Linked DNA regions of Bacillus pumilus. The protein of the gene in region 1 interacts with the protein of each later gene in a pairwise test. Links are inferred from orthologs where the notes say so. Each region holds a gene or a part of one and is shown on either strand. Other genes may lie near its edges. The genes, in order: CKW02_RS06505 and CKW02_RS01540.

Evidence for each region.
Region 2: the proteins of CKW02_RS06505 (region 1) and CKW02_RS01540 interact in binary tests that used the Bacillus subtilis proteins (3 or more experiments, as listed by UniProt). The link is inferred for Bacillus pumilus from one-to-one orthologs.

Annotation. Positions count from the first base shown.
Region 1 is NZ_LT906438.1:1,291,537-1,307,141, reverse strand. The notes cover bases 7,104-9,979. They hold CKW02_RS06505 (MerR family transcriptional regulator), read left to right. Parts: upstream 7,104-8,314; coding sequence 8,315-8,644; downstream 8,645-9,979. Other genes in these bases: CKW02_RS06495 (LysR family transcriptional regulator), read left to right, coding at 9,497-9,979; CKW02_RS06500 (cupin domain-containing protein), read right to left, coding at 8,911-9,282; CKW02_RS06510 (hypothetical protein), read right to left, coding at 7,968-8,126; CKW02_RS06515 (hypothetical protein), read right to left, coding at 7,765-7,929; CKW02_RS06520 (MarR family winged helix-turn-helix transcriptional regulator), read right to left, coding at 7,104-7,409. Also shown: CKW02_RS06555 (DUF1836 domain-containing protein), read left to right, coding at 1-41; CKW02_RS06550 (alpha/beta-type small acid-soluble spore protein), read left to right, coding at 171-365; CKW02_RS06545 (anti-sigma factor domain-containing protein), read right to left, coding at 405-1,589; RNA polymerase sigma factor SigI, read right to left, coding at 1,586-2,341; CKW02_RS06535 (TerC family protein), read right to left, coding at 2,565-3,350; CKW02_RS06530 (DedA family protein), read right to left, coding at 3,632-4,246; CKW02_RS06525 (bifunctional diguanylate cyclase/phosphodiesterase), read left to right, coding at 4,491-6,914; more of CKW02_RS06520, read right to left, coding at 6,945-7,103; more of CKW02_RS06495, read left to right, coding at 9,980-10,360; CKW02_RS06490 (hypothetical protein), read right to left, coding at 10,447-10,845; mgtE (magnesium transporter), read right to left, coding at 10,947-12,305; CKW02_RS20250 (hypothetical protein), read right to left, coding at 12,809-12,949; CKW02_RS06475 (aminotransferase class V-fold PLP-dependent enzyme), read left to right, coding at 13,210-14,502; CKW02_RS06465 (PepSY domain-containing protein), read right to left, coding at 14,837-15,355; CKW02_RS06460 (PepSY domain-containing protein), read right to left, coding at 15,449-15,605. UniProt on the Bacillus subtilis protein: Transcription regulator that actives the transcription of genes required for nitrogen assimilation such as nrgAB (ammonium transport), nasABCDEF (nitrate/nitrite assimilation), ureABC (urea degradation) and gabP (GABA transport), during nitrogen limitation.
Region 2 is NZ_LT906438.1:263,852-279,421, forward strand. The notes cover bases 6,666-9,506. They hold CKW02_RS01540 (ATP-binding protein), read left to right. Parts: upstream 6,666-7,363; coding sequence 7,364-8,650; downstream 8,651-9,506. Other genes in these bases: CKW02_RS01535 (glutaminase), read right to left, coding at 6,666-6,846; CKW02_RS01545 (response regulator), read left to right, coding at 8,655-9,506. Outside these bases: CKW02_RS01510 (class I adenylate-forming enzyme family protein), read left to right, coding at 1-1,159; CKW02_RS01515 (amino acid permease), read left to right, coding at 1,226-2,608; CKW02_RS01520 (VOC family protein), read left to right, coding at 2,709-3,074; CKW02_RS01525 (alpha/beta fold hydrolase), read left to right, coding at 3,383-4,243; CKW02_RS01530 (alanine/glycine:cation symporter family protein), read right to left, coding at 4,405-5,832; more of CKW02_RS01535, read right to left, coding at 5,866-6,665; more of CKW02_RS01545, read left to right, coding at 9,507-9,596; CKW02_RS01550 (SEC-C metal-binding domain-containing protein), read left to right, coding at 9,788-10,873; CKW02_RS01555 (DUF4352 domain-containing protein), read right to left, coding at 10,927-11,967; CKW02_RS01560 (aldo/keto reductase), read left to right, coding at 12,364-13,293; CKW02_RS01565 (sensor histidine kinase), read right to left, coding at 13,324-14,289; CKW02_RS01570 (LytR/AlgR family response regulator transcription factor), read right to left, coding at 14,301-15,002; CKW02_RS01575 (ATP-binding cassette domain-containing protein), read left to right, coding at 15,163-15,570. UniProt on the Bacillus subtilis protein: Member of the two-component regulatory system GlnK/GlnL that positively regulates the expression of the glsA-glnT operon in response to glutamine.

The DNA.
Region 1 (15,605 bases):
CGCAAGAAATGATGTTTAATACGCTACAGGCGGCTAAATAAGGATAAAAGAAAACCGAGGTGATGAGGTCACCTCGGTTTTTTTGTGCAGCAATTGCCAGCATAATTGTACGCCGTTTTTTTCAAAATAAGAAGGCGCAACAAAGATGAGGTGAAAGGAGGAATATGGACATGGCAAATCGAAATCAGCTTCTTGTTCCTGGAGTAGAACAAGCATTAGATCAATTTAAATACGAGATCGCTCAAGAATTTGGCGTGACTCTCGGTTCAGATACAGTCGCACGTGCAAATGGTTCTGTTGGCGGTGAAATTACAAAACGACTCGTTCAACAGGCTCAATCACAAATGGGCAATCAATCTAAATAAAAACATGGTGAAATACGCCGGAGCTATTCTGGCGTTTTTTTATTGTTCATATGTGTGCTCATACCGGTTCTCACGATACGGGGACGGTGCACCTTTTCCTTGCTTCTTCATATGGTCTTTTTTTCGTTCAGCGGACGGCTGTTTCTGATCCCTGTCGTTTTTTTTTGCGTGCTTTTCAGCACCACCACGTGATGTGCCGTTTGGATTCCTTTTGTCACCAGGTTCCGTTGAGTGATTTTTTTTTTGTTCTTTATCGATAGAACGATCCTTTTCTTCCTTTATTTGATTGTCTTTGTTTTTATCATCAGGTTTTGTTTGGTGAGGCTTTTGAATAGATCCTTGCTCTTCCCTCTCTTGATCCTTCTGCTCTTTGTCTTCAGCTTCAGGAGCCTCTTGATCTGGCTTCATCTCTTCGCTATCGTCTGTCTTGACGTCTTCTTGTTTGTCTTTGTCTGCTTGATCTTCATCATCTTTTTTAGGCTCTTCTTCTTTGACAGCATCACTCTCTGCTGCGTCTTCATCCTTTTGAATGCCTTCTTGTTCTTTGTCTTGGATTTCTTGATTTCTGATATATGTGCCTGTTGAAATGCCTGCCTTTTGAGCTTTTTCTCTTGTTTCCAGGTCACTTTCTACAGTTTCTAGCTTGTAATCGCGCTTTTGATATTCACCAGAGATGGTGTTAATTTTACTTTTGACGTTGGTTTTATATGTATGGTCCTGCTTGTTTTCATAAACCGTTGAAATATAAATGCTCTTAGAGTGGTTCACATAACCTTTTTTGTCACAGTCATCTATGATTTCCTGCACAACCTTGGTCATGTCGTTTTTTTCTAAATCCTTCATACTAGCCAGTACTTGTTTCGCATCTTTATTCAGTGGTGTGACACCGATCACTTGATAATTGTGATCAAGCTTCAGTTCAAAGCTTGGATTAATGTCAATCGTCATATATGCATATGCTTTTTGACTTGAGAAAGATGGCATCATAGTAAAAATCACGACAATAATCGCTGCGATTGATAGGATTCCTGCATTTAATGGACGTAAACGAAGCAAGTCAAAAAAACCGGCTTTTTTTCTTTCGAGACGTGATTCATTCGGAAATGTCACTTCTTGACCGATTTTATAATCTTGCTGTTCATATTTTGTCCGCAGAAATTGTCCATCAGGGGTCAGCAGCGTGACATATTTTTTGTTTTTCTCTACTATAATGCCTCTTCTCATGAATTAAGCACCCCTTTAAGGTAATCTTTCAAATACACATAATCACCCGTCATAATGATCGCCATCGCAATGATATATTTTCTATTTCTCTCAATCGTTTTCCGGCTGACTTCCACTAGCTTTTCAAGCTGTTTGACTGGCAATTGTTTTTTCTGAAATAAAATGGTTCTGAGCTCATCGTGTTCAACGAGTGTGTGAGCTACTTTAATGGCATTTTGCCTTGCATCTGCATGCTTCGGTGAATGTTCAAGCAGCTCTTGAAACGTGAGACCGTATACTTTCAATCGTTCTTTAAAATGTTCAATTTCTTCTCTTCTGTGTTCTTGTTCAATTAAACGTCTATATTCGTTTGCAGACAGCTCTGCTTCAATCATGCTTTGAGAGTACTCGCCATTTTCACTTTCTTGCAGGTCCATTTGAACCGTTGGCGCATTTCTCGCTTCTTTTCGAATATAGTCGATCACTTTTCTTTTAATAATTAATTCTGCGAAAGCAAGGAGTGAGTTTCCTTTTTCGGCAGAGTATTTTTCTATCGCTTCATTAAAGGCAATTAAGCCTATGCTGAATTCATCATCTTTTTCATCTATATATCGTTTACAAACGGATGAAACCGTCTTAGCGACAAATGGTTTGTATTGCTCTATTAATGCATTTTGCAGCTCGATATCACCTTGTTGAATACTGATAGCCGACTGCTCTAATGTTTGCTTTTTCTTTCCTTTTTTAAACAAAAGGCTAAGCAATGGTTTCACCTCAGTTCTCCCTATATTACTCATTTATGATAGCTAATTTATGAGGGAAGCGCAAAGGAAGAAATGAGGAATTCAATTCCTGTTACTCAATTATGACAAGCATATCATCATCTACTTTACAGTGTTTCGTCTAAATGCAAAGAAATAAGGGGGTATCTCCCCCTTATTTGTAATATACGTGTTATGAAAATGAAATGATATTTCTTTCAAAAACCCTACTCTTCTAGGCGCGCATCTCTTGTTTTTCCTTGTTTTCTTGCCCACCCTTTCTTGATGGATTTGATAAAAACCAACCAAATGCTGCAATTGCGAGAAGCACTGTCCAGAAAATCACTTTCCATAATGTTGAATGAATAAAATGAGACGATACGACGCCAATGGCTGGATGTGACAGTGTATAAAGCGTGAGCTTCACACCAACCCATCCGACAATAACAAAAGCTGCTGTTTCTAGGCTTGGTCTTGTTTTAAGAAGTTTCACAAAGACAGTTGCTGCAAATCGCATGATGACAAGACCGATGATTCCCCCTAATAGAATGACAATAAATTGACCGCCATCAAGTCCACCGATTTGCGGAAGACTTGTTTTCGGCAAAGTTACGGCTAATGCGACCGCCGCTAAGATGGAATCGACAGCAAAAGCAATATCAGCAAGCTCGACTTTTACGACTGTTGCCCAGAAGCCGCTTTGCTTCATGTTTGTGTCTGATTCCTTTTTCTTAAATACGTGCGATTTTAAAATATGGTGAATGGAAATATAAAGAAGATAAATTGCACCAATGGCTTGAACTTGCCACACATCTACTAAAAACGAAATAAGAAACAGGGAACCAAATCGCATGACAAACGCACCCGCAAGTCCGTAAAACAATGCTTTTTTCCTTTGTTTTTCTGGAAGGTGTTTCACCATTACAGCCATGACCAGCGCATTATCAGCGGCTAAAATTCCTTCTAATCCAATCAGTACGAGAAGAACCCACCCGTACTCTAAAATAATTGCTGCATCCATCATCATTCCTCCTTGTTTTATCTATTGTCCCACAACAGTCAAAGGCTTATGAATGCAAAAAAGACCTTTGCCTGTAATGGCAAAGGTCTTGCTAGACATGTGATATGTAGAATCATGCCAACAAAGCCGATGGAACTTAAGTCCATGTAATGACGACTTTGTTTCCGGTAAAAACCGGACGCTACTCCCCTTTGGTGGGATTTAAGAATATTTAGATTACTTATATTTTAATCAATAGACACTGTATTGTCAACAGGGGACTTTCACCTCGGGTCCAGTAATTAGGCAGTTGGCGTTTCTGCTTTTCTTTTTCTACGTTTCAGCCATATATACATCACGAACAACAACACAATCCCGATCCCAATCGGCAGAAGATATGGATCTAACATTGCGCCAACCTCTTTCCAGTTCTCCCCGAGCACAAATCCAAGATACACATATACAAATGTAATAGGCGTAATCGCTAAAAACGTGTACAGGCAAAAGACCCACACATTCATCTTGGCAATACCGCACGGGATGGAAATAAGCGTTCTGACTCCTGGAATAAACCGGCCGCTAAATGCGACGAATCCACCATGCTTTTCAAAGAAGGCATCCGATTTATCAAGCGACTCCGGTTTAACAAAAAAGTACTTCCCATATTTATTTAAAAAGGGTCTACCGCCATAACGTCCTAACCAGTACAAGGTCAAAGGGCCAGCCACGCCGCCAATAGAGCCGGCTGCCACAACACCAATGAAGGCCATGTCCCCTTCTGAGACCCAGTAACCCGCAAGAGGCAGAACCACTTCAGCAGGAACAAATTCAATACATAATGCAAGGAAGATGCCAAAGTACGACAAGTTCTTAAAGGCATCAGCTAAAGAAATAATAAAATCTTCGATGTTTATCAATCCCTTTCACACATAATCGTTTAACTGATTCTATCTCTTTTAGAATCGCACATATATTAAACGAATAAAACCGAAGAAACGATTCACTTTTCGTCGTTTTTTTACATTAAATTTGATTTTACTATAAAAGACAGGTGAAAAAAAGTTGATTGTGGTATTTATGTGAAGGAAAAGTGAACACAGAAGCCATTCGATCCGATATATTAGGTATACGTCTGTTTTAAGATACTGGAGGTTTTCTTACATGACCCATTTAACAGGAAGCTACAATGGATGGCTTGTCTTTCTGTCAATCGCAGTCGCCGCTGTCGCCTCCTACTCAGCTCTTCATTTAGCCAGCCGAGTGGCACAGTCAAGCGGTGCAAAGAAAAAGGTATGGCTGATCGTTGGTGCCTTGATCATGGGAATGGGGATATGGTCGATGCATTTTATCAGCATGATGGCACTTCACGTGCGTGCTGGTATCACATATGAAACACCCTTGCTCATTTTATCGATTTTGGCATCTTTTGTCGGGTCCTTGATCGCATTCACAATATGCATTCAAGAGCAGCTCTCCACAAGGCGGCTGCTCATTAGTTCAATCACCATGGGCTCAGCTATTTGCAGCATGCATTATCTTGGAATGGAATCAATGGCCAATGTCTCAATCAGCTATGATCCAGTCCTCTTTTTTCTTTCGTTTTTCATTGCTGCGATAGCGTCTTTCTTTTCGCTTCATCTCTTTTTTCGGCTCCATCGATCCGGGAAAAAGCAGGAGGATCATCTGTTAAAAATAGCTGGTGCACTCGTGATGGGCGGTGCTGTTTCTGGCATGCACTATACCGGTATGGCTGCTTCTACTATGTTTTTTCATTCAGACGGACAGTCCCCTGGGGGTGGTTCTCTTGAACTATCACCATTCAGTCTGTCGATTTTCATCGGCTTAATGACACTGATTGTCCAAACACTGATGATTTTTGGAGCCTATATAGATCACCGAATCATGAAGCAGGCAGATAAGCTAAAGGAAAATGAACAGCGGTTCCAATCGCTCATCAAACATAATATCGATGGCATTATCGTGTTATCGGTCAATCGAAAGGTGCTTTCTGCGAACGACTCAGGTAAACAAATTCTAAAAATGTGCAATTCTTGGATTGGTGATGATGTCAGCCAATACGTCATGCCGACTGACATGTGGGAAGAATTTATTTACGAGTCAAAAAAAGCCATCACACGTGAAGCAGAACTAAAAGCAGCAGATCGCTTTTATTATTATCATGTCACTTACATACCTGTTCATGTCAACAATACGCTTGACAGTATTTATCTTGTCTTAAAAGATTTAACGCAGCAGCGGATTGCAGAAAAAGAAATTCATGTCATGGCACATTATGATGCGTTAACCGAGCTTCCTAATCGGCGCCACGCCATCAACCATTTAAGTGATGTTCTCTCCGCTCAAGAAGAGACAGGAACATCGACGGCTGTTCTGTTTCTTGATTTGAATCGTTTTAAAATTATCAATGATGCACTTGGTCATAACATAGGGGACTTACTTCTTAAAGCAGCTGCAAACAGACTGACGCAATGTTTACCAGACAACGGCTTTATAGCCAGACTAGGCGGGGATGAATTTTTAATGATCTTCCCTGACATGGGGCATGACACACAGAAAATTGAACAACTTTCTCAAAATATCATTCGGCAATTTGAGCGTCCTTTTTTCATCCAGAATCATCAGCTCATTACTTCTATCAGCATTGGAATCGCTATCTCACCTCAAAATGGCAAAGATGGGATGGAGTTAATGAGGAAAGCCGATATGGCGATGTATTTATCCAAAAAACATGAGCAAAGCCGTTATGAGTTTTTCACCGAATCAATGGAAAGATCAAGTGAAGATAGGTTGAACCGAGAGCTTGAGTTACGAGATGCCATTCAAAGAGAACAGTTTGTGCTTCATTACCAGCCGCAAGTGAGTGCGAAAACAAGACAGATGACTGGCGTAGAAGCTCTTCTAAGAATGAAAGCACCAGATGGTTCGTTAAAATCACCCGAGGCTTTTATTGAGCTGGCAGAGGAATCAGGACTGATCATTGATATTGGCAGATGGGTGATTGATACCGCATGCAGGCAGGCTAAAACGTGGTATGACAACGGGCTGAAAATTCCCGTGGCTGTCAATTTATCTGCAAAACAATTCAATTCTGAAGACTTAATTGATTTGATTAAGCTGACACTGAAAAAATACGATATGACACCGTCACTGCTCGAGCTTGAAGTCACAGAAAGTATGACAATGGACAATATCAAGCAATCAAAACAGGTACTGACCTCACTGAAACATCTGGGCGTTCGCATTAGTATTGATGACTTTGGTACAGGGCATAGCTCCTTAAGCTATTTAAAGGATTTGCCCATTCATCGCCTAAAAATCGACAAATCCTTCATCGAAGATATTTTAAATGATTCAAAATCTGAACAGATTACAGGTGCCATTATCGCGATGGGACATCAACTATCTCTCGAGGTCATAGCAGAAGGTGTTGAAACCTTTGCGCAGGCGCAGCTTTTATCTGCGCAAGGATGTGACGACTTGCAAGGCTTTTATTATGCAAAGCCCCTTCCAGCAAACGATATCGAAAAATTCATTGCCTATCCAGCGCATCAGCTGGACACATAAAAAAGGTGCCAATCATGGCACCTTTTCGTTCTATCTAAATAATAAATGTTGACTGTGAATACCTGCTTTTTTCAATAGACTAATCAATTGTTCTTGTTCTTCTCGCGAGAGGCCTGAGAAGGCACGCGCAATCCGGAGAGAATGAATCGGGTAAATTTTATCAAGATAACTGCGCCCTTTATCTGTTAAATGGGCATAAACCGACCTTTTATCCTTTGGGTCCTGCTCTCTTTCAATGAAACCATTTCGTTCTAATTTGTCAATTACGTACGTCACATTCCCGCTGACAAGCAGGAGTCTTGAGCCGATTTGCTGAAGTTTTTGAGCACCTCTTGTATACAGCAATTCAAGAACCGCAAATTCAGTTGGATTAAATCCATGCTCTTTGCTGTCTCTAATGCTGTGTTCTGAAACGCTTTTAAATGCTCTTGCAAATACCTTGTAAAGTGTCATTGAACGTTCTACTTCTTCTTCATTAAACGATAGTCTCATCACATATCTACCTCTTATAATATTTTTTTAACTTCAAGGCTTTCTTGCGGTGCAGTTGGAGCCTTTCGTAAAAAATAGAAGTACGTTTTTGAAAACCCTTTCAACCACATAAGTGACTCCATTCGTGTTATGTATAAGATTTCGATATAAACTTTTAAAATCCTTCTTATTTTTCACAACCATCTCGAAAAAAAGGTTTTTTAGCAAACCATCAAGATACGACACAGTTTAACATAATCTGTAAAGACTCTATGTTTCTTTACACTGTATTCGTCAAATTTCTACAAAATTCAATATTGCTATAACATTAAACAAAAAAAGAACCCTTTATGTGACATGCGCACATTTCAAGGGATTTTCACAAATCACGCTTTGTTTTGTTGAAAAAGAAGTGATACTCTTTTTTTAAGTCACTAATTGTCATGTTCTTGGCCGCACTAGGACTGTACACTCCTAATGAACAGAGCTGCTTCGTATAATAATGTCTTTCCTTTGCTAAAGCTTCTGTTAGGATACGCCGCACCGATTATCCCCTCCTATCAATTGATCTGGAGCAGGTGCTTATGAAGACCTTTTATACAAATCATTTTGTACAGCTCTTAGAAGAGCATGCGCATTCTGACCTGCAGCCTGCATGAATCGCTCCAGTAATTCATCCCTCTTCATATCTAATGCGATGATTTCTTTTGCCATACAGATGATCCGTGTTTGCTCCATCATATGCTCCTCCTCCTATTTCAACTCATCATCATTATATGCAAGCGTAGCAATCACTTCACATATGTTGTCAACTTTCCTTCCATCGTTTTTTCATTTTTATGTTTTTATGTTATATTTTCTAACAAACGATAGGTTTTTTTCGTTGTCATTCTGTATAATATGAAGAAAAGACTTGCAGGGGTGAGTATATGACGCAGGAAGATGCATCTTATAAAGATAAAAAAGTCATTTCAATCGGGATTGTCAGTGAATTAACAGGGCTATCCGTCAGGCAAATCCGATATTATGAGGAACGCAGACTCATCTACCCCCAGCGCTCAACAAGAGGCACGCGTAAATATTCTTTTTCTGATGTAGAACGATTAATGGACATCGCCAACAAACGAGAAGACGGTGTGCAAACAGCGGAGATTTTGAAAGACATGAAGAAAAAGGAACAGGCATTAAAAAGCGGACAATATAAGAAAAAAATGCTGGAAGGTCAAATTAACGCACACTTCCGGTACAAAAATCGATAAACAAATAAAGTTTAGCTGACTCTTTTAGGCTTTGTTCGTACTTGATTTTTGGTCATGGCTTAATGAAAAAGAGACAGCTTTTTTTGCTGTCTCCGTTATCAAACCAAAGCCCTTGGCAATGCCAAATCATACTCAGTGAAATAAGCTATATAGGCAAGGACATCCGTTTAAATTTACTTTTTTTAGGCGGTGTTCCACAACATTTCATTCTAAGAAACAACATTATATCAAATAGCGTTTTAGGTATATTGTTAAGTGCAGGCGATCTAGCGTTTATCCATTCGTTCAGGAATCGAAACAGTTCGTTCATTGATCACATTCCCCGTGTTTAACGTCGTTTTTGGTTCAATTAAGAGCAAATGAACTTCTTCTTCAGCAATTGGCTGATGTTCAATTCCTTTTGGAATCACAAGAAACTCACCTTCATTAAGCGCTATTTCTCTATCCCTAAAACGGATGACTAGATTTCCTTTCCATACAAAGAACATTTCATCCTCGTCATCATGGTGATGCCAAATGAATTCACCCTTAATTTTTACCATTTTCATGTATGAGTCGTTCAACTCTCCACTTATTCTAGGATTCCAATAATCATTTATTTGCGAAAATTTCTCTTGGATATTAACCTTTGAAATCAATAGATTCCCTCCTCATTTACTTGGAAACGTCTTTTTTATCTTTCTTAAGCTAGAACTCCCTACCTTGCAAATTCTCCTCCTCATGATAAACATCAAGGGACACAATGAGCATCAACCTCTTATATTATTAAGTTTACTTATTCTGTTGGATCACGTAAAATCAAAAAATAATGTATAGTTCATCACAATTTGTGATACAAAAAGGAGCATTGTTTTGGATATTACATCTTTGGAGATATTTAAAGCAGTAGCTATTGAACAAAGCGTTACAAAAGCTGCTGAGAAATTAAATTATGTACAGTCCAATGTCACTGCACGAATCCAGCGTCTTGAACAAGAATTAGGTGTTCCTCTTTTCTATCGATATCACAAAAAGATATCCTTAACGCCTGCAGGGCGAGAACTGTTGCCATATGCAAACAAATTACTCTACGATTTTGAAGAAGCGATAGAGGCCGTAAAGCTTTCCTCTACTCCGCGAGGTACTTTGCACATTGGATCTATAGAGTCTACCGCTTCGACAAGATTGCCCAGCATTTTCGCAGCATATCACAAGACATTTTCACAAGTAGAATTGAGCTTGTATATGGCACCTACTGTAGATCAGGTTCATGCTATTCTCAACTACAAGGTAGACGGTGCATTGGTTGATGGGCCCATTCTTCATCCCGACATTATTGAATATCCGGTATTGGAAGAATCACTTGTTCTCATTACAAGCTACTCCCAGGAGGAATTCCAGGTAGAATCAATTTTACATGAACCATTGCTTTCGTCATTTGCGCATTGCATCTATTTGGGGCGTTGGCAACGATGGTTAGAGAGCAATGGCTTTGCTCCGATGAAGGTAATGGAATATGGCACTTTAGAGGGCGTGCTTAAATGCGTTGAAAACGGGCTAGGGGTTACCGTATTACCAAAATCTATGGTTGAATCTCGGGTGCAAGGCAGATTTACCTGTCATCCTTTACCGGAACCACACAGAATCGTGCCAACTGTGTTTATAAGGCGCCGCGATTCGTACATGACCAGTGCCCTCTCACGGTTTATGGAATTATTGGGCATAACTCATATGTGATCGGGTCATTTGTGGTAAAAAAGAGGATAGATAGAGCGACATTCTTTCAGCTCTTCTATCCTTTTTACATAAAATTATTTTAGCTTTCATTGAGAGGAAGTGTCAGTTCCTTCAACGAGTCCTACAAAGTCAATCCGTACACCGCCTTTTTCGGGATCTTCTATGACCCGCATGGCCAGTGCCTTTTTCTCCCCTGTTTTTTCATCTTCGTAATTCGCATGAAAGACGTGAATGCTGGCTTCTTCCAATTGAAAATCATCATAAGAAAGCGTCTCTATGCCCCATTCTTTTTTCAGCTTTAGAATGTCATTTGGGCTTGGGACAGCACCTTCAACATAGATGTTTTCTATTTTTTGTTTATTTCCTTCGGTAATCGCTTCAATCATATGCTCTGCAGCCACTAGTCTTCTGTCTTTCCCCTCGTCTTCCCTTGAACATGCACCTAGCAATACAATGCACATTAAAATGAATAAAAACTTCTTCATTTTTCTCTCCCACCTTCTCCTTAAAATGTAAAGGATGGAAGCGCTATATGCAATCTTTATTCAAAAAAGACTGTAAAACGTCACGTTTTACAGTCTTCTTGCTACATCAGTGTATGAAGGAATGCAGTTGCAATTCCAAAATAGATCAGTAAGGATAAAATATCATTCAATGTTGTGATTAGCGGCCCAGATGCAATGGCTGGGTCCACGTTTAATCTGTGTAAAATAATCGGTACAACCGTACCTGCCATTGTCCCAATAATCAGTGTTGCAAGCAGTGAGGAACCGACAACAAAACCTAAAATCATATTGCCCTGCCACACCATTGCGACGACTGTAATAATAATGGAACAGACAATCCCAATGTAAATACTCGTTCTCAGCTCTCTAAAAATAAGGCGCATGATGGTTTTTTTCGTTAATTCTTCTTTTGAAAGCCCTCTAATGACGACGGCAAGAGACTGTGTCCCTGTATTCCCTGTCATCCCGGCAATCATCGGCATGAAGAACGCTAAAGCAACGACTTGCTGAAGGGTACCTTCAAAATAATTTAAAATACTGCCTGAAATCAGCCCAATGAACAAGAGCAAAATGAGCCACGGAAGACGGCGGTATGCCGCCACAAATGCCGGCGTGTCGAACGTGATATCTTTACCAGAGGCAGCAAACTTTTCATAGTCTTCGCCCGCCTCTTGAATCACAACATCAATGATATCATCGACTGTAACAATTCCGACTAGGACATTGTTCTCTTCCACAACAGGAATCGCAAGGAAATCATATCGTTCAATCAGCTTTGCGATTTCCTCCTGATCTTGAAAGGCTCCAACGGCAATGACTCTTGTAAACATGAGATCCTGTACCTTTTCATCCGGTTCACCTAAAATGAGATCCCGGTATGAGAGAACGCCTACAAGCTGTTTTTGATCATTAATCACATATAAATAGTTGATTGATTCCGCAATTTCAGCAAAGCTTTTCAGCTTCACAACGGCATCCTGCACTGTAAAATGCTGAGGAATCCAAACATAACGGTTGGTCATGATCCGTCCCGCTGTCTCAGCAGGATAATTCATAAGAAGCTGGACGGCCTTGGATTCCTCTGCTTCCATGTTAGATAAAAGCTGATCCTTTAGCTCATCCTCCATCTCATCAAACAAGTTGGCTAGATCATCGTTATCCATTTTGTTTGTGACGAAGGTCGCTTTGTCTTTACCTACTTTTTCAAGAACAATTTCTTGATATTCCCGCTCCAGCTCACCCATCATTTCTGTCACGTCATCGACTGGTAAAAAGCTGAGGAAGCGGCCGCGGTGTTTCTCTGGAAGCTCTTTAAATAAATAGGCCATATCATATGGTTGAAGTTCTTCCATGATGTTTTTAAATTCTTTTCGTTTTCCATCTCTTAGTAAAATAATGATGCGTAAAATGAGTTCATCATACGTAATATTTTGTATCATCGCTGTTACCTCCCCAAAGTCAGGAGATACCCGAATCCCTTAGAATGTGCGGGGGTCAGGATCTCCTCTATCTGATGTCTCAATCTGATCTTTTGACATATCCTCTATGTGTCTCGAATCGGGATGATCCATCCCCACACCTCCTTTTCTCATAAAAAAGCACCTTCAACCGAATGAAGGCGCTTTGTAAGCATGACAAATAAACACTTGCTCCTTCAATCGTAGAGCTTTAGCACTGTATGGCATAGGAAAAATCCAGCTGCATTAAAAATCACCTTATGTCGATGATTTCTGTTGACCCATTGGCGTCTTTGGACATTTTTGGGCAGCAGCGTATCTCCATACAGGAGCCTCACCTAACGAAGTCTCATATTGTTGACACACTGAGATTACAGAAAAAGCGCAGTGATGTCAATAAGCAAGATGCCAATTTCCCTTATGTATTCGCTTACTTTTGAAAAAAAGAGCGATAGACAAAGTAGACCATCGCCCTTTCATGTCTTTTATTCCTCTTCTGGCTGATTCATATCCTCTTGGGAGAGGAGATGAAAGGAATCATGCAAAAACAAAGCATATCCTTCTCCATCAGGATGCGGAACATATTCCGCATGGTCCATTGTTTGCTCTTCTTCTTTTTTCTTCATATTCTCTCGCCTCCTTTCCCGTAGTTTGTCCCAATGAAAAAACCTTACACATGAAAGTGTAAGGAGTGATTAGTACAAAACAGCTGAACTCATAAAGGTGCGGCGAATGTCACCATTGGCAATGCGCTGATAACCGTCGCTTTAGCTAAAAATGAATGATTGTTTACAGAAAAAAGCTCTCTCTGATTAGGGTACAGCCATTGATTGATAACACAATGTATAATACTAAGTATAAGAAATGAATATTGGGGGATATGATGATGAGCGAATCTACACTGAACATGCACTTTTCAAATGATTTATTAAAAAAAGTAAGAGAACAATTTTTATATATTGATGAGGATCCTATCCTAAAAAAGGAACGACTCTTTTTTGACAATGCAGGTGGCTCTCTTCGTTTAAAACAGGCAAATCATATATTTTCAATCATTGATGGCATCCCAGATTGTTCTGAAAGAAATCATAAAGCTGCAAAACACTTGATTGATATCCAAAAAAAGGGGATTGTTGATCTTCAAACCATTTTTAACGTGAAACAAGGAAGCTTCGCCACATATCTGACAGCATCACAGGCTATCTTTCAAACTACGGGTATCATTGCAGAACATATTCAAGGAACAAATATTGTCACAACATCCTTAGAACATCCAGCAGCCTATGACGCAGCTAGTTTTTATGCAAATAAATTAAACAAAGAGCTGAGAGTGGCCAAGTCTAATCCTTTAACAGGTGGAGTGAACGTAGAAGACATCTTGGCATTAATCGATCAAGATACTGTTCTTCTAAGCGTCATCTATGCTTCGAATATCTCTGGTGCTATTTTAGACATTGAACAAATTGTACAAGAGGCAAGAAAAAAGAAACCAAACTTATTTATCATGGTTGATGCCGTTCAACATGCACCTCATGGTTTAATTGATATTGAAAAAACACCTGTGGATGTGATAAATTTTGCCCCATATAAATTTTTTGGTGTTAGAGGCTGCGGGATTGCTTATTTATCGGAAAGAGCTGCTCTTCTCCCTCATCATAAGTTAAAAGGAAAGAAAGAAACTGAATGGGGTCTAGGAACTCCAGCACCTGCTCATTATGCGGCTATTAGCGCAATTGTTGATTATGTGTGCTGGCTTGGAGGTCATTTTACAACAGTGAATGCCAGACGACAGTTATTCGCAGCAGGTATGGAAGCTATCGGAAAACAAGAAAGGTCTTTATTAAAAATAATGCTAGACGGGACACCCAACGTAAAAGGGCTAAGAGAAATCAAAGGAGTTACCGTGCATCTTGATGACCATGATTTATCAAAAAAAGATTTCATCGTAGCCATATCGATAGAAGGAACAAACCATGAGGATGCAGTAAGACAATATGAACAGCACGGTGTGATCGTATATGAAAGGTTGAATACAAGCATTTATTCTAAAAGGATGCTGGATTCCTTTGGAATGAAAGGGGCTATTAGAATATCACCTCTCCATTGTCATACTATTCAAGAGATTGAGACGTTTTTAAGAACAACTGAAATGATAAGCAATCAATATAAAAAGCATTAACATGCTTGCAGATTGTTGACAAAGGGCTAAAATGATCTTTATTTTAGCCCTTTGTCTTCTTTTCAGCGTGATAGAAAACCTTTGAAGTCTAGGAAGGACGAGTACTGGAGCGGAGCGAATTTGACATTCGTGAGCACCAGCACGCAGGACTGACACCGAATGCGAGGGTTTGTCTACACGCTGAAAGCATTAACATGCTTGGTGTACAGATACTTGGAAGTACGCTATTCAGTTTGATATTCATTTATACTTGTATACAATCAATTAGGCAAAAATAACGGTCTGAACCATCGGTTCAGACCGCATACAAATTTATCTTAGGATTGCTGGCGTATTAATCATCCCATTCTTGCTTCAGGATTTTGCCTGTTTTAGCGGAAATCTCAAAATCAACTTCCTCGCCGTTTGGTGTGGTGATTTCGACTTCATATAAGTACACACCATTTTCTTTATCTAAATCAGAATCTGTGACTGTTCCTTTTACTTTTGCAAGGGCAATTTGTTCAGCCTGCTTTTTAGTGATTTTCACATTTTGTTTCTTTTCTTTGACTGGATCATTCAACGCTTTTCCTGTTTTGGCATCGACATATACTTTATATTCAAAGCCGCCTTTTTTAATCTCGACCTCGTACACCCATTTTCCTTTTTTACGCTCAAGATCCACATCGTCCACATACCCTTTCACCACTTTTAGGGCTGCTTTTTCTGCTTGTTTCTTTGAGACAAACGAAGATTTCTTTTGCACCACTTGCTCCGCGTGTGCTGTTTGATTTGTATTTTGCGCTTGAAGTGTGAAACCACCTGCGACAAGAGTTCCTGTTAATGCTGTAATTACTAGTACTTTTTTCATCATGTTCATGTCCTCCTCTATTTGATTTCTCCTTTATCTTAAAGAAACAAGATGATAAAGGAAGGAAAGAAACATGAGAAAATCATGAGAAAAGGATTAGTTTTCGTACGTAATTCCTTCTATATCTCCTGTATATGCGTTCACAAGCACCTCTGCCTCTCGCCCGTCAGGCAAATCCAGCTCCACCTCAAATACGAGCATACCGCTAAATGTTTCAAGATCGGCATCATCCACTGTCCCTCCGACTTCTTTT
Region 2 (15,570 bases), 1.0 Mb from region 1 along the record:
TGTGTCTTTAGAAAATTGCCTGATGGTGGAATCCGGTGTCAATGCGAAAACAACACAGCTGTTTGAAGACATGTTGGCTTCAAATGATGGAAGTAACCTTGCTGAAGAGGTATCAGAAGAGGATCTAGCGATGATTTTATTCACCTCTGGGACAACGGGAAATCCAAAGGGCTGTATGGTCGGACATGGACGAATCTATCAATTTTTAACAAGACATGGGAATCGAGGATTCGATCTGAAAGGAAAACGGTACTTGGCGAGTCACCCTCTGTATCATATGAGTTCGATTAATCATCTAATCGCAGCTGCGATTGAAGGATATACGCTTGTCTTCTTACATGATGCAACACCGAAGCGCATTTTAGAAACGATTGAGAAAGAAAGAATTACGTTCATGATGGCTTTCCCATCAGCTTACACGTACATGCTAGAAGAAATGAAACGCGGTTCGTACGATCTTTCATCTTTTGAAATTGCGATTTCTGGCGGTACGAAGGTGCCGGTACGCTTAATTAAAGATTACAAAGAAGTAGGCATTCAGATGATGCATGGCTATGGAAGTACCGAAGCATGGGTTGTGAGTGCGTGGCATCCAGCGATGGGCGAGGATAAAATGGGCTCTGCAGGTAAAGTGGATCCGGATGTAGAAGTGAAAATCATGCACCCTGAGACAGAGGAGACATTGCCAGCTGGAGAAATTGGCGAAGTCGTTATGAGAAGCCCATTCTATTTTCTAGGCTACTATCATCAGCCTGACGCTACAGAGAAGGTGCTGAAAGATGGCTGGTTCCATATGGGAGATGCAGGCTATCTAGATGAAGACGGTTTTCTTTTCATCACAGGGAGATACAAAGATGTGATTCTGTACGGTGGGGATAATATCTACCCTGACCAAGTAGAAGAGGTCATTGATCAAATTCCAGGTGTGATTGAATCAGCTGTCATTGGGGTGCCAGACGAATTATATGGTGAAGTGCCAAGTGCGTATATCGTAAAAGACGATTCTGTCGATTTTTGCGAAGAAGATGTGGTGAACTATTGCCAGGAACGTTTGGCAGATTACAAAGTGCCCTCCATTCATTTCACACAGGAGCTGCCAAAAAACAAGCTTGGTAAAATCATGAAGAAAGATTTACGTGAATTGGTTGTGAATGCGTAGTACCTATTCTGCTATAATGAAATTTGAATGATTTTTTGTTTTTCTAACGTTTTGGAGGGAAAGGGTTTGCGACATATTCTACGTAAGAAACACATTCACGATTTGTTAGAACAGAGCAGGCAGCAAAAGGTAAAGAAAACGCTAGGCGGGCTCGATCTCACGCTCCTTGGTATAGGGGCAGTGATCGGCACGGGGGTCATGGTGTTAACCGGAATTACAGCGGCTAAGGATGCAGGGCCGGCTGTCATTTTTTCCTTTGCCATCGCAGCGATTGTGTGCAGTTTGGCAGCACTTTGCTATGCAGAAATGGCTTCAGCACTGCCTGTATTCGGCAGTGCGTACATTTATTCATATACAACGATGGGTGAGCTTGTCGGGCATCTAATGGGATGGACGTTATTGTCCGTTTATATGCTGACTGCTTCAGCTGTCGCCAGTGGCTGGTCGAGCTATTTCAACAGCTTGCTTGAGGGGTTTGGAATTTCGATTCCCCATCAATTTTTAGCGGGACCTGAACAAGGCGGATATATGAATCTGCCAGCCATTATCATTGCCTTACTGATTGCGTGGATCTTATCTAGAGGAACGAAGGAAAGTAAAAAATTCAATAATATCATGGTGTTTGTGAAACTCGGTATTATTGTTCTTTTCATTGTAGTAGGCGGGTTTTATGTACAGCCATCCAATTGGCAGCCGTTCATGCCGTTTGGTGCAGAAGGCGTCATTGCTGGTGCTGCTGCTGTGTTTTTTGCCTTCTTAGGATTTGATGCGATTTCTGCTTCTGCAGAAGAGGTGAAAAATCCACAGCGGAACCTGCCAATTGGCATTATTGGCTCATTACTCATTTGCACGATCATTTACATTGTCGTTTGTTTGATTATGACAGGTATGGTGCACTATACAAAACTGAATGTCACAGAGGCGATGTCCTATGTCTTGCAAAGTGTACATCAAAATAGTGTAGCCGGTATTATTTCTGTCGGTGCGGTCATTGGATTGATGGCTGTGATTTTCGCCAATAATTATGCAGCAACTCGAATTGCCTATGCAATGGGACGAGATGGTCTTTTGCCGAAAGTGTTTTCGAAAACAAACAAAAGCGATACGCCTGTTGCAAGCATATGGATGATTGGCGGCATGACAGCTGTTATTTCAGGGTTTATTGATTTAAAGGACTTGTCCAATTTAGCGAATATCGGTGCTTTATTGACGTTTGCAATGGTGAGTTTATCTGTCCTCATTTTGAGAAAGACACATCAGCAGCTTGAGAGGGGATTCCGGGTTCCATTTGTGCCGGTCTTGCCGATTATTTCAATGGGCTGCTGCTTGTTCCTTATGTTCAACTTACCAGGCCGGACGTGGCTTTACTTTGGTGTTTGGCTGTTAATCGGTGTTTTCATGTACGCAGCGTATTCAAACAAACATAGTGAATTAGCGAAATCTTCATGAGAAAAAGGTGCAAATCCGTTGACGATTTGTGCCTTTTTTCATACGATTTGGGATAAGCTATAAAAGAGAAGATGGACGGAACAAGAGGAGGATGAGGGGTATGATTAGTGTTAGTCCTTATATTGTGGTAGACGATGTGAAGGAATCTCTTCAATATTATCAAGGGATTTTTGGCGGTGATATTCATATTTTAAATGAACATCAAGACCGTGTGCTGCATGCAGAACTGCACCTTGGAGAATCGCTGCTTCACTTTTCAGATACGTTTGACCGCACACCAAAGCCCGAGAATCTCAGATTGATTATGCAGTTTGACAATGAAGAAGAACTAAAGGCTGTATATGAAGCGCTAGAAGCTGATGGAGATGTACTGGTCGAATTACAGGATACGTTCTTTGGCGCCCTTCACGGGCAAGTACAGGACCGCAAAAATGGGTTGATCTGGGTGCTGAATTATATGAAATAAACCAAGACCTTCACCTTCGTGAAGGTTCAGCGTGTAGACAAACCCTCGCATTCGGTGTCAGTCCTGCGTGCTGGTGCTCACGAATGACAAATTCGCTCCGCGCCAGTACTCGTCCTTTCTAGACTGCAAAGGTTTTCTATCACGCTGAAAAGAAGACAAAAGGCTAAAATCAAGATCATTTTAGCCCTTTGTCAACAATCTGGCCCTTCACCTTCGTGAAGGTTTTTTTGGGAGTGCTTTTATTTTCTGAAAAATGGGAAATATGCTATGTTGGAAGAATAAAGAACAAGGAGAAAGGTGGCAAAGGGATGGAGCAAATTGAATTTCAATCAATCCAAACAAATGGTGTAACACTTCACACAGCAATAGCTGGACCTGAGGATGGCCCGCTGCTTATACTGCTGCATGGATTTCCTGAGTTCTGGTACGGCTGGAAGAACCAAATTATGCCCCTAGCCGAGGCAGGCTATCGTGTCGTCGTTCCTGATCAAAGGGGCTACCATCTAAGTGATAAGCCAGAAGGAATCGAATCCTATGTATTAGATCAACTGAGAGATGATATTGTAGGGCTGATTAAGACGCTTAGTCCGAATCAAAAGGCGATTGTGGGTGGTCATGATTGGGGCGGAGCAGTTGCTTGGCATTTGGCATCCACACGTTCTCAATATGTAGAGAAACTAATCATTGTCAACATGCCGCATCCGCGGGTGATGATGAAGGTTCTTCCATTTTATCCCCCGCAGTGGAAGAAGAGCTCCTATATCGCATTCTTTCAGCTTCCGAATGTGCCAGAGGCAGCTCTTCAGGAAAATCACTTTCAAAAGCTGGATGAAGCCATTGGGCTGACTGCAAGACCCCATTTGTTCACGAAGGAAGATGTATCAAGCTATAAGCTGGCTTGGACGCAGCCAGGTGCCATGACCTCAATGCTGAATTGGTACCGCGCCATCAAAAAGGGCGGCTTTGAAAAGCCGATATCAAAGCGCATTTTAGTACCTGTTCGCATGATCTGGGGGATGGAGGACAAGTTTTTAAGCAGAAAGCTGGCGAAGGAAACGATGAAGATTTGCCCAAATGGACAACTAATTTTTGTTGATGATGCTTCTCATTGGATCAATCATGAAAAACCAGAAGTGGTGAACAAACTCATACTCGAATTTTTGAACTAAAGAAAGAAGCTCTGATCAGAGGGGGAAACTCACTCTTGTCCCCATAGAAAAAACACCTCCATGTTTTTTCGGATCACAACGATCCGTTTTCAAACTTGAAGGTGTTTTTTATTTGTCTCATCTTATGGGGTCAGTCCCAAGAGGACCAGAGCTTTTTTGATTTAACCGATTCGATTCTTTTTCAACGAAGCAGGTTCGTCGTCCCAGCATTCAATTTTCTCATTGTTTGGAACGACATTTTTATAAAAGACAGGATCCTTGCCTTCTTTTTTCTGTCTCGTATAATCCTTCAATGCTGCAAAGGCGACCTTAGACAGCATGGTGATGGCGATGAGGTTGACGATGACCATGAGTCCCATGAAGAGATCGGCTAGACCCCACACGAGAGGAACAGTAGCAACTGCACCGAAAAGAACCATTCCAATAACGGCAATTCGATAAATGTTAAGCCAAACTTTGTTGGCTCCAAGGAATTCAATGTTCGTTTCGCCGTAGTAATAGTTACCGATTAATGTACTAAAGGCGAATAGGAAAATCATGATAGCAAGGAATCCAGAGGCCCATGGTCCAATGCGCTGACTGAGTGAAGCCTGTGTTAATTCAATTCCTTGCAGGTTCGTTGTTTTGTATGCATCAGAGAACAGGACAAGGAAGGCTGTGCTTGTACAAATAATTAATGTATCTGTTAACACGCCAAACGCCTGAATTAATCCTTGTTTTACAGGGTGACTTGTCACAGCTGTTGCTGCTGCGTTAGGTGCACTACCCATACCAGCCTCATTCGAGAAAAGACCGCGTTTAATCCCTTGTAATAATGCGCCGCCTAATGTTCCACCAGCAAACTGTTCAAACCCGAAGGCGTGTTTCACAATCGTACTGATGACACCAGGAAGTTCAGTGATATTTGTCACAATAACAAAGAATGCAATTCCGATATAGGCTAGAGCCAGCACAACGACAATGTATTCAGAAGCTTTTGCAATGGCTTGGATTCCCTTGAAAATAATTGCTGCAAAAATAACAGCCATCACAATACCGACTGTTAAACGGTCTAATCCAAAGGAGTTTTCAAAAGCGACAGTAATTGTATTTGATTGCACCGCATTAAAGACGATTCCAAAAGAAATTGTAATCAGAATCGCAAATAAAATTCCCATCCAGCGCTTGTTTAACCCTTTTTCCATGTAATAAGCAGGTCCACCGCGGAATCCTGTTTTATCTTTCACTTTATACACTTGGGCTAATGTACTTTCAACAAAGCTTGAGGCAGAACCGATAATGGCTACGATCCACATCCAGAAGATTGCGCCAGGTCCACCAATTGCAATGGCGATGGCAATCCCTGTAATATTCCCTGTTCCTACACGTGCCGCCATACTGATGGCAAATGCTTGGAACGGTGATATCCCTTCTTTTTCTTTTCTTCCTTCTTTCAGGACACGCACCATTTCTTTAATCATTCTCACTTGCAGGAAGCGTGTTCTATATGTGAAGTAGACACCAACTCCAAGTAACAGAGCAATGACAATATAAGTCCAAATAAAATCATTTGTATGTGTTAAATAAGATAGCAAAGCTTTTTCGTTCATAACATCACCTCTTCGAATTCATGACTGTTCATTTTAAAAAATACTGAGATCCCACTCTTTTGCGAGCTTTTTCAGCATCATGACACCGGTAATACTATTTCCGCAATCGTCAATGGCGGGACCATAAATGCCGATTCCGCAGCCTGTTTGAAATGGGAATTCTCTTCTTGCGCTTGGCGGAACGCAAGCCATAATTCCTCCAGACACACCACTTTTGGCTGGAACGCCTACGAAAGCAGCAAAATTACCAGACGCATTATACATGCCGCATGTCAGCATCAATGCCTTTGTTAGTCTTGCGATATCCTTTGGAATGACTTGGACCTGTTTAAAGGGATGATAGCCATCACTTGATATAATCAGCCCAATCAAGGCGATGTCCTCTGTTGTAACCTCGATGGAACATTGCTTTAAGTACACTTCTAATGTGTCCTCGACATCTGATTCTAAGTAATTGGTTTCTTTTAAGTAATAAGCAAGAGCACGGTTGCGGTGCGCAGTTGCCCATTCTGATTGATAAACCTCTTCATTAACAGAGGGACGCTTACCTATTAAGTTTTCGATTAAATCGAAAATATATGCTAGCTTTTCTGTAGAAGTCTTTCCGGGAAGGATGGAGGATACGGTAATAGCTCCAGCATTAATCATTGGATTAAAGGGCTTCCCTGGTTTATGCATCTCAAGACGGTAGATGGAATTAAATGCATCACCAGTTGGCTCTACATCTACCCGGTCCAAGACGTATGGTACGCCTCTTCCTAAACAGGCAGCTATAAAGCTGATGACTTTTGAGATACTTTGCAGGGTAAAGGGAACGTCCCAATCACCATATCGTACAGATGATCCGTCTGGGCCTATCACGCTGATACCAAGTTGAGAGGAATTCACTTTTCCGAGTGCTGGAATGTAGCCAGCATTCTGTCCGTTTTTGTAATACGGACGTATTTCTTCTGCCCATTGATTAACAGAAGACTGGCATGCGTGTTGTGTATTATTAGAAATTGCTGTTTTCATACGATTCCTCCAATCAAAAATCAAAAAGTACCCTATTGAATTGGCGGATGACAAAAAATGCGATCAAATAGGCACGAAAACATGTTACACATCTTCAAAGAACTTGTCATGCGCTGCTTGTACCACTCCTTTACACCTAAATATATGTTGAAATGAAGGCTTTGGCGGCGAAAAAACAAAAAGGGTTTTTAGTGAAAATTCAGAAAACGCTTACATAGAGTTTCACTAAAATTGTTCATTCAATTTATCTTGGAAACTACACAATCTGACGAAAATCTACAGAAAAACTTACAAATAAAAATCGGTTTGTCGATCATTGTCTAAACAATTCCCATTATTGTAGACAATCACCAAAATGCTGAATAGCTGAAAGGTCACCATGGCGCCTCGGTGAATAGTCATAAAAAAGGATTTTGAGGAAAGAAGGAGCCGTAAAAATTATTTTTTTGTACGTTGTGAAGAAAAGAGTCTCCTTGTATACTGTGGCTATGCAAAAAGGGGAAGGGATGTCAGTCATTTGAGTTTAAACCAGCTTGTTAAAAAAGACGCATTCATATTAATTTTTATGGTGGTTATTGTGCCGCTTGCAGGAGAACTGAAGTTTTATCCTGTGAATGAAACGTTCCGGATCAGCTTTGGGGCACCTGCGTTTTTCTTTTGTTTATTACTCTTAAGGAAATCTAGACCGTTCTTGCCCGGGTTTTTAACAGGCGCAGCCATTGTGCTTTTTCGAGTAGGTTTAGATCTGATGCAGCATCATGCTGATCTCGCTACATCATTTTATCAGCAATTCCCAAGTTTCTTTTTTTATTTTACATATGCTTTCTTGTTCTTTGCCGTCCGTACGGGACGTTTTAAACAGCGTTCTATTTTTATTGGGATCATTGGTCTCATGATTGAATTAGTGGCTGATTTTGTTGAGCTGTTTGTACAATTTTTAGTGTTTGATACGACGATGACGCTATCAAAGCTGAGTGATATGTTTCTCATTGCGTTTGCTCACAGCTTTGTCGTAATCAGCTTTTTTAATATGATGAAGCTGTATGAGGCACAATCAAGAGAGAAGCAGATCATGAAACAAAATGAGCATATGATGATGGTCATTTCAAATTTATATGAAGAAACGGTTCATTTAAAGAAAACGTTAAAACATACAGAGCATATTACGCAAGAATCATACAGGCTTTACCGTCTCTTGCATGAACACGAAGCAGGGAAGAAAGTGAGTCAGGAGCTGTTGAAGCTCGCAGGAGAAATCCATGAGGTGAAAAAGGACAATCAACGTATTTATGCTGGGCTTTCGAAGCTGATTTCTAAGGAAAATATGCAAGACTATATGAAGGCGGAAGAGCTCGTTCAAATTGTCCTTCGCATTCAAGAAAAGTATGCGCTCTCTCTAGGGAAAAACATCTCCTTTACATCTGATATAAGAGGCATTCATTTGCATGATTATCATGTGTTCATTTTCTTATCGCTCATTAATAATTTAATGGCAAATGCGGTTGAAGCCATAAAGGATGACGGAATGATCTCACTCGTATTGAAAGGAAGTCATGATAAAATAGAGATTCGGATTGAAGATGATGGCCCGGGGATTCCTGAAAAAATGAGAGAAATAGTATTTGATCCAGGCTATACTTCTAAATTTGATGCATATGGAACACCATCAACTGGGATTGGCTTATCCTATGTGAAAGAGCTGGTTAAAGAGCTTGGCGGTACAATTAAAATCGAACAAAGAGAAACAAAGGGAACGGCTTTTCAGCTACTCCTTCCTATACAAAATTTAATACAGAGAGGGTGAGTGTATGCGATTTTTCATTGCAGATGATGATCGTGCAATACGCTCGATTTTAGGTCAAATCATAGAAGATGAAGATTTGGGAGAGGTCGTGGATGAAGCCGATGACGGAGTGGGATTAGAAGCACATTCATTGAACCTAAAAAAAATAGACATCCTTCTGATAGACCTTTTAATGCCTGCTAGAGATGGCATTCAAACGATTCGTCATATTCACCCTGAATTCAAAGGTAAAATCATGATGATTTCCCAAGTAGAGGCGAAAGAGATGATGGCAGAAGCCTATGAATTAGGGATCGAATATTATATTCATAAACCTGTCAATCGAATTGAGATCGTCAGTGTGATTCGAAAAGTCATAGAGCGGATCAAGCTGGAGAAATCGATTTACGATATTCAAGCTTCCCTTCGCCATGTGCTGCCGTTAGAGCCAGTGACTTCTCATAGCACAACGGGTGCTGGGTTGAAGAAAAGGACGATGAAAGAGGCGGGGGAATTTCTCTTATCCGAACTAGGAATTGTTGGAGAGAGCGGATCTAAGGATTTACTAGAGATCCTGATCTACTTATATGAAACACAGTCAGCCAATTCTCATGAGGTCAATTTCCCGCCGCTAAAGCAGCTCTTTATCAAAACAGCGGAGAGGAAGCTGGATCATGGGGCGACCGATGTAGAAGTGATGAGGGAAGTGAAAGCGGCAGAGCAGCGGATTAGACGCGCTATTCATCATTCCTTGAATCATTTTGCTTCACTAGGATTAACAGATTTCTCGAATCCTAAGTTTGAGCACTATGCGTCGAAGTTTTTTGACTTTACCGATGTCAGCCAAAGAATGAAAGAAATGCAGAAGACCTCTTCATCCACAGGATCAACGGGCAGAGTCAATACGAAGAAGTTTGTTCAAATCTTTTATTTTGAAGCAAAGCAGCTATTTGAGGGAATGAGCTGAAGAAAATCTATTGGAATGATTGGAGAAAATAAACAGAAAAAGACCGCTATTCCTATGATCTGTCGTGATCTTCAAGTATCTTTATTATTTAACTGATCATTCTGATTTTTCTTTTTTCTTGAAAATAAAACTCTCTTGTGCAATCGTTTGTTAAAATAGTGAAGTTAGACTAGAATGTCGGAGGTTTTATTTTGGGAAAAATTAAACGAAATGCGCTCTGCCCATGCGGAAGCGGAAAAAAATATAAACATTGCTGTGGTCAAAAGTCAGGCGGAGAACAAACGTCTGAGCTTGTGTTTAAGGAAGCTGTACAAGTTCAAAAGGATTTAATGAATTACGCATTCTCTAAACATCAGAGAGCCATCAATCAATTCATTAATGAGTTTTCTTTTCTTGCAGATATGGATAAAGAAACGCAACAAATCTCAGTCTTTCATTTGAGTGTATGGGGCATCTTCTTCCGTCCATTAACGGATCAGAAAGAAACCATCTTCCAAGAATTCCTGACAAAGAAAGCGGAGGATATTACCCGTCCGAAAACAAAACAAGTGGTTCAATCATGGACAGACATGGAGCCATCTTTGCTTTTATTAAATGAAAAAACGGACGAGTCTCTTTACTTTGAGAATATGGTGACAGCTGAAAAGGTTGAAGTAGATGTAAAACCGGATCAAACAGTGCTGCCTGAAAAGGGAAGTCTCGTGCTTGGATTCCCTGTTCAATTTGAAGAAAAAGCAGAGTTTTTCATTCAATATACGATGTTTGCGAAAGAGTTTACAGATACGCTTCTTCTTCAAGTACGTCAGCTTGTTGAAGCATATGAGGCAAATGGAGGAACGCGCAGCACATTTATGAGAGAATCATTCCCTGACGTGTTGAAGTGCATGTTTGCAAAGCAAGAAGTAGAAGAATCAGAAACATCTGCTGAAACAGAAGGCGATACAGGTCTAACAGCAGATCGCATGGACTGGGCAAATGACGTTCAACTGGAAACAGCTAAGCTGATTGAAGACGGAATGAAGGAACACGGGGACCAAAGCTTGACTGATGGCGCTTTAACTGTGTGGAAAGCCTATTGTGATCAGAAATCACCTGTGATCCGTAAAGCAGCATCATTTGCTGCGGGAATCGAATATTACATTCACTCACTTGCAAGCGATGCCCCGCTTTCTCAAGCGCAAATAGCGAAAAAGTATGGCATTAGTGCGTCTACTGTATCGAGCCGTTTTAAAGATATTGAAAAAGCGGTGAAAGAAGAGCAAGAGGCGACTGTATAGCATCAGAAAAGACGCGGCACCTTCATTGGGCCAGCGTCTTTTTTAGTTCATGATTATCTTGTTTTAATAAAACCGCTCATGTACTGCGATGTATTGTAATCGTTAAGGTCAATTTTCCACTGACCATCCCCATTACGTTTCATTTTCACTTCGTATTCAGCCGGGCTGGAGACTGGAGGAAGCTTTTCGAATTCAGATGCGTACAAGTTTAAGCTTTTCTTATACAATTCTTCTTTAGAGCGGATCTTGCCGTTGTAAAACTCGTCTCTTTGCTTGTCCAGCTTGTCTTTTAAGTTAGAAGCATCAATGCCTGTTACTTGAGCGACAACCTTCGCCTCGTCATTAGAGATGGTTTTTACACTTGTTTCTACTTTGGTTTTATCCTTCATGGTGTCTTGAATCCGTTTGTACATAGACAGGATATCACGGTCACTTACTTCATTGCCGTACATCCCAGCGCTTCTTTTGAAGTCTTTTACGAACATGTCGTGGTATTTATTCACGACATCGGATTGGTTGTCACCTGTTAAATCTGCAAATTGATCGTTCTTTTTGTCAAATACAATGATATCCGTATAAGCGGATAGCGCTTTTGCAGGGTTATCCAGCTTTTTCGCTGTATCCAGTATTTTGTTTCCATCTAGGTCGATTTCGATCGAATCACTGTTTTTCTTGATGCTGTCTTGGTACACGAACTGATATTTTTTCCCTTTGTCTACTAGGAAATAAAGAGCACCTGATTGTGATTTTCCTTTGTTCAATGAACCAAGGTCAAGACGGTCTTTACTGCCGTAAAATTTTAAATCAGATACTTTGGCATCGTCCTGATAAAGGGAGAAGTCAGAGCTATATAATGATAGAGCTTTGTCACCTTTGTTTGTAATCGTCAGGTTGATTTTTAGCACCAATTCATTGTCTCTTAGCGTAGTTGTTGAGTCTTCTGGTAACGTATATTCGTAGCTATCGACTTTTACCTCTGCTGTTTTTGTTGATTTTTGATCAGTGTTGCTTGATTTTGCTGAGCTCTGGCAAGCTGCAGAGATGATCATCACGAACGAAATCATGAGGAGTGCACTTATTTTTTTAAGATTCACAGTTGATGCTCCTTTGCTTTTCTTTCGTCATTTCATTCCCGCTATCTGACTATGAAAAAAGAAACAGATAGGATGGTATATTCGGGTGTTGCAGGGGAAAATCTCCTTATGACGATTTGCACTTTTCATTCTATCGAAATTCAATCATGATGAGGAATAGGTTTTAGTCCCTATCTTTGAAAGAAATTTACACAAAAGCCAATAATAAAAGGAAATTCGTAAGTCTAATATACCGGTTAATAAGAATTGATTTGTAGATTTATGATCGGTTTTAAATGTTTTTTACGTAAAAATCTTGAAGTGAGGGTGTTGCTGCTTCAGAGAGCAGGATACTTGAATGTTGGAAAGGGTTCGTGGGAAAATAAGGATGATTAAGCAGATAAGGGAGATGAGCTTTTGAAAAAGGTAACGCTTGGACGAACTAATTTACAGGTGAATCCGATAGGGCTTGGTACGAACGCGGTAGGTGGACATAATTTGTTCCCGAACCTGAGTGAAGATGCCGGACGAGAGCTTGTGGAGACAGCTCTTGATCAAGGTGTCAATTTCTTAGATTCTGCTTTTATTTATGGACTGGGCCGTTCAGAGGAATTGATTGGTGAGATTATTGCCAAAAGAGGCGGTAGAGAAAACCTTGTCCTTGCGACAAAGGGGGCTCATAAAGAAGTAAACGGACAAATTGAATTGGATAACAGCCGAGACTTTTTAAGAGAGCAGGTCGAAAATAGCCTGAAACGACTGCAAACAGATTATATTGATTTATACTATATGCATTTCCCGGACGGCCGGACACCGCTGGAAGAAGTAGCAGGCACATTAAAGGAATTGAAGGATGAAGGGAAAATCAGGGCCATTGGTGCATCAAATCTTGATTTTGAACAGCTTCAAGCCTTTAATCGAGATGGCTACTTAGATGTGCTTCAGTCGGAGTATTCTTTGCTGAAACGTGAGGCAGAGCAGGATCTTCTCCCATACTGCGTCGAGCATCGTATTTCCTTTATTCCGTATTTCCCGTTGGCGTCAGGTTTGTTGACTGGTAAATTTACGAAGGATGCCACATTTGATGATATTCGAGCAAAAGATCCGCTTTTCCAAGGCGAGGCGTTCCTTCAAAACCTCGAAAAAGTAGACAAGCTGAAGGCAATTGCACAATCAAAGAACGCCGAAACGGCACACGTTGCACTCGCTTGGCTTTTAGCACAGGACGGCATCGACGCCATTATTCCAGGTGCAAAACGAGCTGAGCAAGTTCAGCAAAACCTAAAAACAAACGAAGTTCAATTAACAAAAGAGGAAATCAATCAAATTGACCACATTTTCTCTTAATCAAAAAAGGTGCTTGGCTGCACCTTTTTTTTATGACATCGTGAGAGGGATTTTGATGACAAGCCGCAAATGTGGAGAACGGTAAGTGAAATCAAGAGTACCGTCTGCCTTTTCAACAAGCTGATGAATGATATACGTGCCCATTCCTTGATGATCCCCGCCTTTTGTCGAGCGGCCAAAGTTTTTAAACAAATGGTCTAACACGTGTTTTTCCATTCCTTTTGTGCTGTTCTCACAATGGATTAAAAAGAGCCCGCTCCGAATAGAGGTCGTAATCGAGATGCTGCCCTCTTTCCCGGCTTGCTTCGCTTCAATCGCTGCGTCTAGGGCATTATCAAGTAAGTTTCCAGTGAAACTAACCTGATCCGCCTTAGAAAAGGGAAGCGATGAAAAAGGCGCTTGAAGGTCTAGAGAAAGGTCGATGTCCTCTTTTTCAGCCCGTTGGAAAAAGGAATGCAGGGTTGAGGCCAAATAGGCATTTTCTCCTTTCATCCAAGGGAAATGTTTTACGTATTGCTGAATCAAATCCTTGATCTCGTGCTCGTCGTTCGACGCGGAAAAGGCATTTAAATGTCTAGCTGTTTCATGATGTTTACTGCGCAGCTCAAGCAGCAATTCATTGGTTCTTGATTCTGCATTGATCAGCTCTTGAAGCCGCCCGTTTAATCGTTTCTCCGTCTGCATCATCTTCAATGAAAGGATATCTGTTGTCATGATGATGATCAAAACTAAAAGAGAGCTCAATCCATTTCCTTGCGTCAGAAAAAGGGAAAGACCTGCACAGGTAAAGAGCACAAAAGCGCCCAACATCACATAACCACTCACCTGAGGCAAAAACCTTTTGTATATGAAAAATGTATAAAGACAAATCACACAAAAAGTGAGGAGCCACAGCACTCCTGATGATAGCGGCAGAATAGCTTCAGCAGCTGCATGAAACGCAAGACCTAGCCATATGAGAGCATACATGCGGAATCCAAGATAGAAAGCGTTCACGTTCGTTCTCCTTAAAAATAGTATTTCTTAAAGTATTCTAATTGCTGCTTGGTTATCATGGCTTTTTTATCTGTACCTTCAAAAGACACGATAAATGAATTTTTGGCATACGCCGAGAAGTTCTTAATGTAATGAATATTGATGATAAACGATCGGTGGGAGCGGATAAAATCTTTTTCAGCTAGATCGCCCTTTAACTCGTTTAATGTCTGATATGTTTGGATATCTCCTGTTGTTGTGACAATGGTGGTTGACCTGCCTGTTCGCTCAACAAAAATGACATCCTTCTTTTGCAGCACATGAATATCTGACTGCTGTTTAATGAGAAGCCGTCCATGAATGCTTTTCTCCTGCTTGGTGGACATGTAGCGTTCTAAGGATTTGGCAATTCGATCGGCTTGGTAGGGCTTCATAATATAATCGTGAACATTTAAATCAAACGCATGGACCGCATATCCGCTGTTTCCTGTCATAAAGACAACATCGACATTCAGTGCATGAGAGTGAATGAGATCCGCTAATTCATAACCGGACATTCCGGGCATTTCAATGTCTGCGAACAACAGATCAATATCTCCTTTTTTGACCTTCTCGTAAGCATCCTCTGCTGACTGCGTGACAAAGACAATCTCCACAGTCTCCATTCTGCCTACAATGGCATGCAGTTTTTCTAAATCTACTCGGTAATCGTCAACGAGACCTACTTTTATCATAAAAATCACCTATGACTCATCGTATTATTTGTCTATTTTATCATTTGTTTTTTAAAATAGATCATTTCAAGACAGAAAAAGGACGTTTCGCGACATTTTTATGTCAGGGAAGCGTTATTTTTTCTATCATAGACTTAGAAAGTTGAAAGGGGCGAACCACATGATTACTCTCAGCGATTGCAGCTGCTGGTTTAAAGATAAGAAAAAAGTCGTGAAAGCGATGAAACATATGACGTTCTCCGTGAAGGAAGGGGAAGTCGTTGGCATCCTAGGAGAAAATGGTGCAGGGAAAACCACGTTATTACGCGCCGTAGCCACATTGTTAGAACCTACGCACGGATCAGTCACTGTCGCAGGCTTTGATACGGTGAAAGAATCAACGGAAGTGAAAAAGCGAATTGGTGTCTTGTTTGGCGGTGAGACAGGGCTTTACGATCGTTTGACGGCACGAGAAAACCTTGAATACTTTGGCAAATTGTATGGCTTAGATCAGCATGAAATCAAAGCAAGAATAGAGGATTTGGCAAAGCGTTTTGGGATGAGACAATATATGGATCGAAAGGTGAAA